DNA from 2 places in the Streptomyces sp. NPDC020597 genome. Region 1 is predicted to be linked to the other one. Evidence: riboswitches for the same ligand, from Rfam matches in the RefSeq annotation. Region 1 holds a riboswitch; the other holds the start of a gene.
The links. A riboswitch is a leader RNA that binds a small molecule or an ion and turns the genes downstream of it on or off. The one in region 1 is predicted to bind glycine.
Positions count from the first base shown of each region.

Region 2: it holds a riboswitch for glycine, as region 1 does, so the genes downstream of both, gcvP (aminomethyl-transferring glycine dehydrogenase) here and gcvT (glycine cleavage system aminomethyltransferase GcvT) in region 1, are expected to answer to the same signal.

Region 1 is NZ_JBIRUL010000011.1:39,640-46,639, reverse strand. It holds gene ACH4ZA_RS20625 (enhanced serine sensitivity protein SseB) at 1-440, opposite strand, end outside; gene ACH4ZA_RS20620 (AAA family ATPase) at 559-1,278, opposite strand; glycine riboswitch at 1,420-1,519, shown strand; gene gcvT (glycine cleavage system aminomethyltransferase GcvT) at 1,716-2,849, shown strand; gene gcvH (glycine cleavage system protein GcvH) at 2,958-3,335, shown strand; gene glyA (serine hydroxymethyltransferase) at 3,350-4,612, shown strand; gene ACH4ZA_RS20600 (L-serine ammonia-lyase) at 4,669-6,036, shown strand; gene ACH4ZA_RS20595 (MOSC domain-containing protein) at 6,076-6,618, shown strand; gene ACH4ZA_RS20590 (NAD(P)-binding domain-containing protein) at 6,659-7,000, opposite strand, start outside.
Region 2 is NZ_JBIRUL010000031.1:5,881-12,880, forward strand. It holds gene ACH4ZA_RS33890 (FHA domain-containing protein) at 1-680, shown strand, start outside; gene ACH4ZA_RS33895 (MerR family transcriptional regulator) at 723-1,460, shown strand; gene ACH4ZA_RS33900 (bifunctional nuclease family protein) at 1,545-2,018, shown strand; gene ACH4ZA_RS33905 (MerR family transcriptional regulator) at 2,366-2,950, shown strand; partial or broken gene ACH4ZA_RS33910 (DNA polymerase IV) at 3,031-4,602, shown strand; gene ACH4ZA_RS33915 (PRC-barrel domain-containing protein) at 4,524-4,895, opposite strand; glycine riboswitch at 5,006-5,101, shown strand; gene gcvP (aminomethyl-transferring glycine dehydrogenase) at 5,284-7,000, shown strand, end outside.

The DNA.
Region 1 (7,000 bases):
GGGGTGCGGCCGGCCCGGCACAGCTCGGCCACGGCGGCCGGCGGCAGCGGGACGCCGACCACGCCGTCGGGGTTGACGAGGATGCCCGCCTGCGGCGGCAGGCCCCGCGCGAACTCCACGGCCGGCGCGACGGTGAACGACATGTGCGAGCCGACGACCTGGCGGAACTGCTCCTCGGAGCTGAAGACCGGCACGTACACCTGGCCGTCGAGTTCCATCGTGGGCAGGTCGAGGGGGCCGCTGTGCGGGCCGCCGCCACCGGGGAGCGGCACCCAGACGAAGCTGCGGCCGAGCACCTCCACGATCCGGCCGCCGGCTCCCGGCACGCCGAGGGAGGCGGAGAGCACCTCCTCCAGCTCGTTGCCGGGCCATCCGCCGTGCGAATGGGGGTGCGCCTGCGCCGGGAAGTCCGCGGGGAAGTCCGCCGGGGGGAAGTCCATCTGCCTACCGCCTGCTAAGAACCGCTCACTCTGCTGCTGTGACTGAAAGGCTAGCGGGTGTCGGCGGCGCCGCCTCTGCCCGTGGGACGACCAGCCCGCGCCCGGGGACCGACGCGCCTCAGCCCGTGAAGCCGATCCGCCGCAGGACGTCGGCGGCGGGCCGGTCGAGCAGGACCGCCGAGCCGCACCCCTCGGGCAGCCGGCCCTTCTCCACCGAGCGCAGCAGACGGGCGGCGGCGCGACGGTGCCGCAGGAACGCGTACCGCGAGACGCCTCGGCCGCGCTCGCGCTGGCCCCGCAGGGCCGTGTCCGCGCCGACGTCGAGGACGAGCAGGTGCAGGGCGCCGCCGCGGCGGCGAGCCGCGCGGGCCAGCCAGTCGCGGACCCAGGCCTGGGCGCCGCAGTCGTGGACCACGACGCCCCCGCCGTCGCGCAGGGCCCGGCGCAGTCCGGCGTAGTGGGCGAGGCGGACCAGCGGCCGGTAGAGGGCGTAGGGCAGCAGGCGGGGCATCCGGGCGTCCCAGCGGTCGCGGGTGTCCTGGGAGTCGATGCGGACGCCGTCCACCGCGCGCATCATCAGGGTCGACTTGCCGCTGCCGGGCAGACCCGTGACGACCACCAGGTCGCGCGGGCCGAAGAGCAGGCCGTGCGGACTGCGTCCGGCCCGCTCGCGCAGGTCGCGGACGACGGGCACGGGCTGCCCGGAGCACGCCCTGCGTGTCCGGGCGCCGGGCTGCGCGGGCAGCGTGATCCCCGAGCCGGCCGCGAAGGCCGTGGTCCTCGCCGAGGTCGTCCTCTTCACCGTGATCGTCCTCCCCTGGGGCCGGGTATGACTCATCCCCATCGCACGTAAAGAGAAGGTAATGCGCGGTGCCTCGCGTTTTCGTGCGCGTAGCGACACAAGCCGGTTACAGATCCGGCCTGCCGCGACGGGGGCGGGCCGTGCGATGATGGCCGCGCCAACTGCATACCGGCCGTTTGAATCCGCGCGGGAGAGTCCTCAGCAGCAGTTCCGCTGGGGCGCCGAAGGAGCAAGTCCCTCCCTTGAATCTCTCAGGCCCCGTTACCGCGCGGGCGAGGCACATCTGAAAAGCGGGCCGCCGTCGCCGGCGGTCCCACCCACGGTGCAAGCCATGTCCCGCCCCCGTTCGCAGCGGTGGTCATGGCGAACCTCTCAGGTTCCGATGACAGATGGGGAGGAACGACCTCGCCGTCCCCCCGCCCGGCTCCGCCCGCGCGGGAGGGGCACACGTCGCCTTGGGAGACGAACGACCGATGAGCAGCACCGCACCCCGTCACACCGCGCTCGATGCCCTGCATCGCTCGCTCGGCGCGACGATGACCGACTTCGCCGGCTGGGACATGCCCCTGCGCTACGGCTCCGAACGCGACGAGCATCTCGCCGTCCGCACCCGGGCCGGACTCTTCGACCTCTCGCACATGGGCGAGATCACGGTGACCGGCCCGCAGGCGGCCGAGTTCCTGAACTTCGCCCTGGTGGGCGACATCGGCGGCGTCAAGGCCGGCCGGGCCCGCTACACGATGATCTGCCGGGCCGACGGCGGCATCCTCGACGACCTGATCGTGTACAGGCTCGAGCAGAGCGAGTCCGGCTCGTCGCACTACATGGTCGTCGCCAACGCCTCCAACGCCCAGGTCGTGCTGGACGCCCTGGTGGAGCGGTCCGAGGGCTTCGACGTCGAGGTCCGCGACGACCGCGACGCCTACGCGCTGATCGCCGTCCAGGGGCCAAAGTCCCCCGGCATCCTCGCGGCCGTCACCGACGCCGACCTCGACGGCCTGAAGTACTACGCGGGCCTGCCGGGCACCGTCGCCGGCGTCCCCGCGCTCATCGCGCGCACCGGTTACACCGGCGAGGACGGCTTCGAGCTGTTCGTGAAGCCGGAGCACGCCGTCGAGCTGTGGCAGGCGCTGACCAAGGCCGGCGAAGGCGCCGGGCTGGTCCCCTGCGGTCTGTCGTGCCGGGACACGCTGCGCCTGGAGGCGGGCATGCCGCTGTACGGGCACGAGCTGAGCACCTCCCTCACCCCCTTCGACGCGGGCCTCGGGCGCGTGGTGAAGTTCGGGAAGGAGGGCGACTTCGTCGGGCGCGAGGCGCTCGCCGAGGCGGCCGCGCTGGCCGAGCGGCAGCCGCCGCGCGTCCTGGTCGGTCTGGTCGCCGAGGGCCGCCGCGTCCCGCGCGCCGGGTACGCGGTCGTGGCGAACGGCGAGGTGATCGGCGAGGTCACCTCCGGGGCGCCGTCCCCGACGCTGGGCAGGCCGATCGCGATGGCCTACGTCGACGCCGCGCACGCCACCCCGGGCGCTGCGGGCGTGGGCGTGGACATCCGGGGCAGCCACGAGCCGTACGAGGTCGTGGCGCTGCCCTTCTACAAGCGCCAGAAGTAGACACTGGGCCCCGGGCGCGAGTGACACTGCGCACATTCGCGCTGCTCACCCGTGCCCTGGACCGTCCCCCTTCATCAGCACTCCCCCGCGTACAGGAGAATTCAGGCCATGAGCAACCCCCAGCAGCTGCGCTACAGCAAGGAGCACGAGTGGCTGTCGGTCGCCGAGGACGGCGTCTCGACGGTCGGCATCACGGAGCACGCGGCCAACGCGCTCGGCGACGTGGTCTTCGTCCAGCTCCCGGAGGCCGGCGCCACGGTGGCCGCGGGCGAGTCCTGCGGCGAACTGGAGTCGACCAAGTCGGTCAGCGAGCTGTACGCCCCGGTCTCCGGTGAGATCACCGAGGTCAACCAGGACGTCGTCGACGACCCGGCGCTGGTGAACTCCGCCCCCTTCGAGGGCGGGTGGCTGTTCAAGGTACGCATCACGGGCGAGCCGGACGATCTGCTCTCCGCTGACGAGTACACCGCCTACACCGCCGGCTGAGGAGTCGTAGTCGCATGTCCGTCCTGAACACGTCCCTGCACGAGCTCGATCCCGAGATCGCGGCCGCGGTCGACGCCGAGCTGCACCGCCAGCAGTCCACGCTCGAGATGATCGCCTCGGAGAACTTCGCGCCGCTCGCGGTCATGGAGGCCCAGGGCTCGGTCCTGACCAACAAGTACGCCGAGGGCTACCCCGGCCGCCGCTACTACGGCGGCTGCGAGCACGTCGACGTCGCCGAGCAGATCGCCATCGACCGGGTCGAGGAACTGTTCGGCGCCGAGTACGCCAACGTCCAGCCGCACTCCGGCGCCTCCGCCAACCAGGCCGCCCTGTTCGCCCTGGCCCAGCCCGGCGACACCATCCTCGGCCTGGACCTCGCCCACGGCGGCCACCTCACCCACGGCATGCGGCTCAACTTCTCCGGCAAGCAGTTCGACGTCGTCGCCTACCACGTCGACGGGGCCGGCCTGGTCGACATGGCCGAGGTCGAACGCCTCGCCAAGGAGCACCGCCCCAAGGTCGTCATCGCCGGCTGGTCCGCCTACCCCCGCCAGCTGGACTTCGCCGAGTTCCGCCGGATCGCCGACGAGGTCGGGGCGTACCTGTGGGTCGACATGGCGCACTTCGCGGGCCTCGTCGCGGCCGGGCTCCACCCGAACCCGGTCCCGTACGCCGACGTGGTCACCTCCACCACCCACAAGACCCTCGGCGGACCCCGCGGCGGCATCATCCTCGCGAAGAAGGAGTTCGCGAAGAAGCTGAACTCCTCCGTCTTCCCCGGCTTCCAGGGCGGCCCCCTGGAACACGTGATCGCGGCCAAGGCCGTCTCCTTCAAGGTCGCCGCGGGCGAGGACTTCAGGGAGCGCCAGCGCCGCACGGTCGAAGGCGCCAAGATCCTCGCCGATCGCCTCACCGCGCCCGACGCCCGCGAAGCCGGCGTGAACGTCCTGTCCGGCGGCACCGACGTCCACCTGATCCTGGTCGACCTGCGCGAGTCCGAACTGGACGGGCAGCAGGCGGAGGACCGCCTCCACGAGGTCGGCATCACCGTCAACCGCAACGCCGTCCCCGACGACCCGCGTCCGCCCATGGTCACCTCCGGCCTGCGCATCGGCACCCCCGCCCTGGCCACCCGCGGCTTCACCGCCGAGGACTTCGCCGAGGTCGCCGACGTCATCGCCCAGACCCTCAAGCCGTCCTACGACGTCGAGGCCCTCAAGGCCCGGGTCACCGCCCTCGCCCACAAGCACCCCCTGTACCCCGGCCTGACCAAGTAGTTCCCCGGTGGGGGCGCCCGACGACGTGCGCCCCCACCCTGTCCCGAGGAGTTCCCGTGGCCATCTCGGTCTTCGACCTGTTCTCGATCGGCATCGGCCCGTCCAGCTCCCACACGGTCGGCCCGATGCGGGCGGCGCGCATGTTCGCGCGGCGGCTGCACAACGAGTCCCTGCTGGACTCCGCCGCCTCCGTCCGCTGCGAGCTGTACGGTTCGCTCGGCGCGACCGGGCACGGCCACGGCACGCCCAAGGCCGTCCTGCTGGGTCTGGAGGGCTCCTCGCCGCGCACGGTGGACGTGGAGACCGCCGACGAGCGGGTGGAGCAGATCAGGAGCTCCGGGCGGCTGCGCCTGCTGGGCACGCACGAGATCCCGTTCTCCTTCGACGACGATCTCGTGCTCCACCGTCGCAAGGCCCTCCCGTACCACGCCAACGGCATGACGATATGGGCCCATGACGCGCAGGGCGCGGAACTGCTGTCGAAGACGTACTACTCGGTCGGCGGCGGGTTCGTCGTGGACGAGGAGGCGGTCGGCGCGGACCGCATCAAACTCGACGACGCGGTGCTGAAGTATCCCTTCCGCACGGGCGACGAACTGCTGCGCCTCACGAAGGAGACCGGCCTGTCGATCTCCGCGCTGATGCTGGAGAACGAGCGGGCGTGGCGCACGGAGGACGAGATCCGGGCGGGCCTGCTGGAGCTGTGGCGGGTGATGCAGGGGTGCGTCTCGCGGGGCATGTCCCGTGAGGGCATCCTGCCGGGCGGCCTGCGCGTCCGCCGCCGCGCCGCCATGACGGCACGTCAACTCCGGGCTGAGGGGGACGCGTTGGCCCACTCCATGGAGTGGATCACGCTGTACGCCATGGCCGTGAACGAGGAGAACGCGGCCGGCGGCAGGGTGGTCACGGCCCCCACGAACGGCGCGGCCGGCATCATCCCGGCGGTGCTGCACTACTACATGAACTTCGTGCCCGGCGCCGACGAGGACGGAGTCGTCCGCTTCCTGCTCGCGGCCGGCGCGATCGGCATGCTCTTCAAGGAGAACGCCTCCATCTCCGGCGCCGAGGTCGGCTGCCAGGGCGAGGTCGGCTCGGCCTGCTCGATGGCGGCGGGGGCGCTCGCCGAGGTCCTCGGCGGCTCCCCGGAACAGGTGGAGAACGCGGCCGAGATCGGCATGGAGCACAACCTCGGCCTGACCTGCGATCCCGTGGGCGGCCTGGTCCAGATCCCGTGCATCGAGCGCAACGGCATGGCCGCGGTCAAGGCGGTCACCGCAGCCCGTATGGCCATGCGCGGCGACGGCTCGCACAAGGTGTCCCTCGACAAGGTCATCAAGACGATGAAGGACACCGGCGCGGACATGAGCGTCAAGTACAAGGAGACCGCCCGCGGCGGTCTCGCGGTGAACATCATCGAGTGCTGAACCGCCCGGAACGGGCGGGACACGAACGGGGGTCCCTGGATGAGCGGCTCGGTCGGCGCCGTCAGCAGCAACGGCACGTACTCCTTCACCAAGCCCAACCGGGACAGCGTCACGCTGATCGCCGGGCTCGGGGTGGAGGGCGACGTGCACGCCGGAGTCACGGTGAAGCACCGGTTCCGGATGAAGAAGGACCCTTCGCAGCCGAATCTGCGGCAGGTGCACCTCATCCACGAGGAGCTCTTCGAGGAGGTGCGCGCGGCCGGGTTCGAGGTGGCCGCGGGACAGCTCGGGGAGAACGTGACCACCCGGGGGATCGATCTCCTCGGTCTGCCCGTCGGGACGCTGCTGCGGCTGGGCACGGACGCCGTGGTGCGGGTGACGGGGCTGCGCAACCCCTGCGCGCAGATCGACGCGTTCCGGAAGGGGCTGATGAAGCAGGTCGTCGGGCGGGCTCCGGACGGCCGCCCGGTCTTCCGGGCCGGGATCATGAGCGTCGTGGTGAGCGGGGGCGTCGTGCGGCCCGGTGACCCGATCGCGGTCGAGCTGCCGGACGGGCCGCACGTGCCCCTCGAGATCGTCTGACCCCACCCTCGTCGGGCCGGACGAAAGCCCGGGGCGGCTCCTAGCCGCGGAAGGCCTCCGGGCGTTCCGGGCTCGCGTCGGCCAGGGCCTTGGCGACGGCCTCGACGCCGGCCTGCAGGCCGTAGACCGGGGTGTCGGGCTGCTGGCGCCAGGAGTCGGCGATGCCGCCCGCGTCGACGGTGTCGAAGCCGAGCTCGTCGATCAGGGCGCGCACCTTCGCCTTGGCCGCCTCGTCGTCGCCGGCGACCGGGAGCGCGATGCGGTCGGGGTGGCCGGCGGCCAGCGGACGGTCCAGGAGGTCCTGGGCGTAGGTGCCGTTGAAGGCCTTGACGACCGGGTGCCCGAGCTGCCGCTCGACCCAGCGGCTCTCGGTGAGGCCCTC
Region 2 (7,000 bases), on a different contig from region 1:
GACCGCTGTTCAGGGACCAGGTGGCTGGTTCGGGCGGTGACGTTCCCGGAGGTCAGGGCGCGGCGTCTGTTGACCCTGCGCAGTCCGGCGGCATAGGTTTCGGCCAACCGTCAGCCTCGAGTACGGGTGGAGGGTTTTCCCCTATGTCGGCCCTGGTGTGTACGAGGTGCGGTAACCGCAACGCGGAGAACAGCCGCTTCTGCTCCAACTGTGGTGCGCCGCTGCGTCCCGGGCTGACGCCCGAGCGTGCGTCGGAGACCACCTCCACGATCTCGATCTCCGGTCTCGAGGCGTATGACTCCGAGGTCACCGGGCAGACGCAGTTGCCGGCGCTCTCGCCCGAGGCGCAGGCCGCCGTCGACGCGCTGCCGGTGGGCTCCGCGCTGCTGGTGGTGCGCCGCGGCCCGAACTCGGGCAGCCGCTTCCTCCTGGACGGCGACCTGACCACGGCGGGCCGTCATCCGCAGAGCGACATCTTCCTGGACGACGTGACGGTGTCGCGTCGCCACGTGGAGTTCCGGCGCAACCCGGACGGCACGTTCAAGGTGGCGGACGTCGGCAGTCTGAACGGCACCTACGTCAACCGGGAGCGGATCGACGAGGTCCCGCTGTCGAACGGGGACGAGGTGCAGATCGGCAAGTACCGGCTGGTCTTCTACGCGAGCCAGCGGGGTTACTGACCCGCCCCCGGGCTCTGTCCGGGGGGATCCGAGGGAAGGTCCATGCTGCAAACACCGAGGGGCGGTGCCGGAGCCGGCACCGCCGCCGCGGACGGTGTGCTGATGAGCATCGGCACCGTGCTGAACGCCCTGCGGGACGAGTTCCCGGACGTCACGATCTCCAAGATCCGCTTTCTGGAGTCGGAGGGCCTCATCGAGCCCCAGCGGACCCCTTCGGGCTACCGCAAGTTCAGCGTGCGCGACGTGGAGCGCCTCGGGCACGTCCTGCGGATGCAGAGGGACCACTATCTGCCGCTCAAGGTCATCCGGGAGCACCTGGAGGCCATGGAGCGCGGCGAGGCCGCTCCGCTGCCGACCGTGGGCAGGCAGCGGGACGGGGAGCACGTCCCGGAGGCGTCGGAAGGGCCCACGGTGGCCCGGATCGGCAGGACCGAGCTGCTGGCGGCCGCGGGCATCGGTGAGTCGGAGCTCGAGGAGTGGGAGTCCTACGGGCTCGTCGCGCCCATCGAGGACGGCGTCTACGACGCCGAGGCGGCCACGGTCGCGGCACTCGTCGCCGAGCTGGGGCGGTTCGGGATCGAGCCGCGCCATCTGCGGGTGATGAAGACGGCGGCCGAACGCGAAGCCGGTCTCGTCGACCAGGTGGTCGCACCGCTCAGGCGGCACCGCAACCCGCAGACCCGGGCGCACGCGGAGGCTCGTACCAAGGAGCTCGCGGGGCTCACGGTCCGGCTGCACGCGGCGCTGGTGCAGAGCGCGCTCGGGGTGCGCCTGCCCTGAGCGGGCGGTTTCGCCCAGGGCGGATCGGTCGCCCGATCCCGGCCCGACTACCCAAACGTCCGGGGCACGGCCTAGGGTTGCTGTGTGAACGAGCTCGATGTCGTAGGTGTCCGGGTCGAGATGCCCTCCAACCAACCGATCGTGCTGCTGCGCGAAGTGGGAGGCGACCGTTACCTCCCCATTTGGATCGGACCGGGGGAGGCGACGGCCATCGCCTTCGCCCAGCAGGGCATGGCCCCGGCGCGACCGCTGACCCACGACCTCTTCAAGGACGTGCTGGAGGCCGTCGGCCAGGAGCTCACCGAGGTGCGCATCACGGATCTGCGGGAGGGCGTCTTCTACGCGGAGCTGGTCTTCGCCAGCGGCGTCGAGGTGAGCGCGCGTCCCTCCGACGCCATAGCGCTGGCCCTGCGCACCGGAACGCCGATCTACGGCAGTGACACGGTGCTCGACGACGCGGGGATCGCCATCCCGGACGAGCAGGAGGACGAGGTGGAGAAGTTCCGCGAGTTCCTCGACCAGATCTCGCCCGAGGACTTCGGCACCAGCAACCAGTAGCGACGCGCGGGGGAGCGCACTCCTGCGGCGACCTGCTCGGAGTGACCCGTCGTCCTCGGCAAATGCCGGTGGCGACTGAGAGCGTCCTACGGCTACTTCTCAGCGCATTCGGCTAGCCTTTCCCCGCGGTGAGGTGCGGGAAACCACTCCTAGGGTGATTATCACTCGGCGTGCCGAGTGTGGCGATCGTTGACGCACCCCTGGCGACTGCCTACCGTCGAGAAGGCAGGTCTAGGACGGAGGTCGGCGTGAGAAGCAGCGGCGACGGTACGGCTGGGGGTGCCCCCGGACTCGGTGTCGGGGGAAGCGGTCCGTACCCTCCCCCAAGCTCTCGGCTGCGCTCGGGCATGGGGTACCCCCAGCAGAGCGGCGCGGCCGATCACGCCCCCCAGCGACCGGCGGCCGTGCCGGGCAGCGGAGGGACGGCGGCCATGGCGTCCGAGCAGATCGGCTATCGCGGCCCGACGGCCTGCGCGGCGGCGGGCATCACCTATCGGCAACTGGACTACTGGGCGCGCACCGGGCTCGTCGAGCCGAGCGTGCGGCCCGCTCACGGGTCCGGCAGCCAGCGTCTCTACAGCTTCCGCGACGTCGTCGTCCTGAAGATCGTCAAGAGGTTCCTCGACACCGGGGTGTCGCTGCAGAACATCCGCAGCGCCGTGCAGCATCTGCGGGAGCGCGGGTTCAGTGACCTGGAGCGGATGACGCTGATGAGCGACGGCGCGACGGTGTACGAGTGCACCTCGCCGGACGAGGTCCACGCCCTGCTGCAGGGCGGTCAGGGAGTGTTCGGGATCGCCGTGGGCGTGGTGTGGCGGGACGTCGAGAGCGCGCTGTCGCAGCTGCACGGGGAGCGCGTCGACACCGGGGAGACGCTCGTCGGGCCCAATCCGGCGGACGAACTGGCGCGCAGGCGCAACCGGGCGGTCTGACGCGTCCTCCCGGCGCGTTCTCGCGGGCGCGGGGCGGTGGTGCGACGTCGATGTCAGTGGTGTGGTGCAGCATCGCAGGTGTGAGAAACGCGCCCACGATCCTGCATCTCGACATGGATGCCTTCTTCGCCCAGGCGGAGCAGGCGTCCAAGCCGAGTCTGCGCGGGAAGGCGGTGGTCGTGGGGGGCCTCGGGCCCCGCGGAGTGGTCGCGACGGCGTCCTACGAGGCGCGGGTCTTCGGAGTCCACTCCGCGATGCCCATGGCCCAGGCGCGCAGGCTGGCGCCGAACGCCGCCTATCTGGTGCCGCGGTTCGCCTTCTACCGGTCGATCAGCGAGCAGGTCATGGCGCTGCTGAGGGCGCTGTCGCCGCTGGTGGAGCCACTGAGTCTGGACGAGGCGTTCGTGGACCTGGAGGCCGGCGGGGCGGCCTGGGACGGGGATTCGGCGCGGCTGGCCGGCGCCAGACTGCGCGCCGACATACGGGCGGTCACCGGTCTCACGGGGTCGGTGGGTCTGGCCTCCTGCAAGATGCTCGCGAAGATCGCCTCGGAGCAGGCGAAACCCGACGGCCTGGTGCTCATCGAGCCGGGCACCGAGCGGCAGCTGCTCGGGCCCATGCCGGTGCGGACGCTGCCGGGGGTGGGTCCTGCCACGGGGGACCATCTGCGGCGGGCCGGGATCACCACGGTCGACGAGATCGCGGAGGCCGGTGAGGACGAACTGGTGCGGCTGCTGGGGAAGGCGCACGGTCATGCGCTCCACGCCATGGCGCTGGCGCGTGACGACCGGCCCGTGGTGGCCGAGCGGGAGACCAAGTCGGTGTCGGTCGAGGACACGTACGACGTCGACATTCACGACCGGGTCCGGGTGGGGCTGGAGGTGCAGCGGCTCGCGGACCGGTGTGTGCGCAGGCTCCGGGAGGCCGGACTGTCGGGTCGGACGATCGTGCTGAAGGTGCGGCGGTATGACTTCTCGACGCTCACCCGGTCCGAGACCCTGCGCGGGCCCACGGACGATCCGGCGGTGATCGGGGAGGCGGCGGCACGGTTGCTGGAGTCCGTGGACACCACGGGCGGGGTGCGGCTGCTGGGCGTGGGCGTCAGCGGTCTGGCGGACTTCACGCAGGAGGACCTGTTCGCACAGGCCGCGGGGGCGCAGGCGGGCGAGTCCGCGCAGGCGCCGAGGGCGGAGCCCGCCGCCGAGGAGCCGGCGTCGACCCTTGCACCGGCTCCGGCGTCGGACCCGGCGCCGGCGGAGCGTCAGTGGCGTCCGGGGCACGATGTGCGGCACGCCGAGCTCGGGCCCGGGTGGGTGCAGGGCAGTGGGCTGGGCCGGGTCACCGTGCGGTTCGAGACGCCGGATTCGCCGCCGGGCCGGGTGCGCACGTTTCGCACCGACGATCCGCGGTTGGCGCCGGCGGACCCGCTGCCGCTGGTGCGGCGAGGGCCGGAGGAGGGCGAGGGGCCGGCGGGCGGTGCGCGGGCACGGTCGCTGGCGCCCGAGAGTCGCACGGAGTGAGGTCGGGGGGCTGTGGGGCCGTTCGGGGGACAGGGGCTGCGGGGCTGCCGGGGTCAGCTGTCGTCCGTGCCCGCCAGCCGGCCGAAGTCGTGGTCCGGCAGCGGGGGAGGGGCCGCCACGTCCAGACCGTAGTGGTGGTAGAGCTGGAGTTCCTGCTCCGGGGAGAGGTGGCGGCCCACGCCGAAGTCCGGGGCGTCCTTGATCAGCGCCCGGTCGAACGGGATGTGCAGGGTCCCCTCGACCAGTTCGCTGGGCTCCAGGGGGACGAAGGCGTCACGGGAGAACAGGCCCGTGCGGATGGCGGCCCACTCCGGCACGCCGGTCGCGTCGTCGAGGTAGACCTCGTCGACGGTGCCTATCTTCGCCCCGTTGCGGTCGAACGCCTTGCGGCCGATCAGGTTGCGCGGATCGATGTCGGTCTGCACGGGCCCTCCTCTTGGTCGCAGCTCGTCCGTAAGGACTACGAAAGAGCACATTGAGGCGAGCGGCCACTCGAGAGGCCCGTTGACCTCGCTGGTAGTCTGGCAACGGCTGCTGACCCCGTGCGGGAGAGTCCTCCGGAGACCACCGGAGGCGCCGAAGGAGCAAATCCTCCCCGGAATCTCTCAGGCTCACGTACCGCATGGACGAGGTCACTCTGGAAAGCAGGGCGGGTGCCGACGGCGTCGACGGTGTCCGCTCTCACCGACGGTGAAAGCCGGTCGTCCGCGGGCGACCGGTGAAGCTCTCAGGTTGAGATGACAGAGGGGGAGGCCGTCCGGGTACCCGCCGTGGTGACCCTCGAAGGTCGTGTCAGACCAGGAGGCCTCCGTAATGACCGCCCATCGCATTCCGCTCTCCGAGCTCGAGCAGGGAATCCCCTTCGAGCAGCGCCACATCGGGCCCGACCACGAGGCGCGGGCCAAGATGCTCGCGCACGTCGGCTACGGCTCGCTCGACGAGCTCACCGCCGCCGCGGTCCCCGACGTGATCAAGAACGCCGACGCGCTGGACCTGCCGGGCGCGCGCACCGAGGCCGAGGTGCTGGCCGAGCTGCGCTCCCTGGCCGACCGCAACCAGGTGCTCGACCCGATGATCGGCCTCGGCTACTACGGCACCTTCACGCCGCCGGTCATCCTGCGCAACGTCATGGAGAACCCGGCCTGGTACACCGCGTACACGCCGTACCAGCCGGAGATCTCCCAGGGGCGGCTCGAGGCCCTGCTGAACTTCCAGACGATGGTCGCCGACCTGACGGGTCTGCCGACCTCGGGTGCGTCGCTGCTCGACGAGGGCACGGCGGCCGCCGAGGCGATGGCGTTGTCCCGGCGCGTGGGGAAGAACCGGAAGGGTCTCTTCCTTATCGACGCGGACGCGCTGCCGCAGACCATCGCCGTGATCGAGACGCGTGCCGAGCCGACCGGCGTCGAGGTCGTCGTCGCCGATCTGAGCGGCGGTATTCCTGCGGAGATCGCGGAGCGCGAGATCAACGGCGTGCTCGTCCAGTACCCCGGCGCCTCGGGCGCGGTGCGGGACCTCAAGGCGCTCATCGACCAGGCGCACGGGCTCGGCGCGCTCGTCACCGTCGCCGCGGACCTGCTCGCGCTGACCCTGCTGAAGTCGCCCGGCGAGCTGGGCGCGGACATCGCGGTCGGCACCACGCAGCGGTTCGGCGTGCCGATGGGCTTCGGCGGGCCGCACGCCGGCTACATGGCGGTGCACGAGAAGTTCGCGCGGAGCCTGCCCGGCCGCCTGGTGGGCGTGTCCGTGGACGCGGACGGGAACAAGGCCTACCGGCTCGCGCTGCAGACGCGTGAGCAGCACATCCGGCGCGAGAAGGCGACGAGCAACATCTGCACCGCGCAGGTGCTGCTGGCCGTCATGGCCGGGATGTACGCGGTCTACCACGGTCCCGACGGGCTGCGGGCGATCGCCCGGCGCACGCACCGGTACGCCGCGATCATCGCCGCTGGGCTCGAGGCCGGCGGCGTCGAGGTGACGCACCGGGCGTACTTCGACACGCTGACCGTGCGGGTGCCCGCGAAGGCCGCCGAGGTCGTCGCCGCGGCGCGGGACCACGGGGTCAACCTGCACCTCGTCGACGCCGACCATGTGGCGCTCTCCTGTGACGAGACCACCGGGCGCGCCCAGGTCGCCGCGGTCTGGGCGGCCTTCGGGGTGGACGGCGACATCGCGTCGCTCGACGCGGCCGTCGAGGACGCCCTGCCCGCCGGGCTGCTGCGGACCGACGACATCCTGACCCACCCCGTCTTCCAGCTGCACCGCTCCGAGACCGCGATGCTGCGCTACCTGCGCCGGCTGGCCGACCGGGACTACGCGCTCGACCGGGGCATGATCCCGCTGGGCTCGTGCACCATGAAGCTCAACGCCACCACCGAGATGGAGCCGGTCACCTGGCCCGAGTTCGGGCAGATGCACCCCTTCGCCCCCGCCGAACAGGCCCAGGGCTACCTGACGCTCATCCGGGAACTGGAGGAGCGGCTCGCGGAGGTCACCGGGTACGACAAGGTGTCCCTGCAGCCGAACGCCG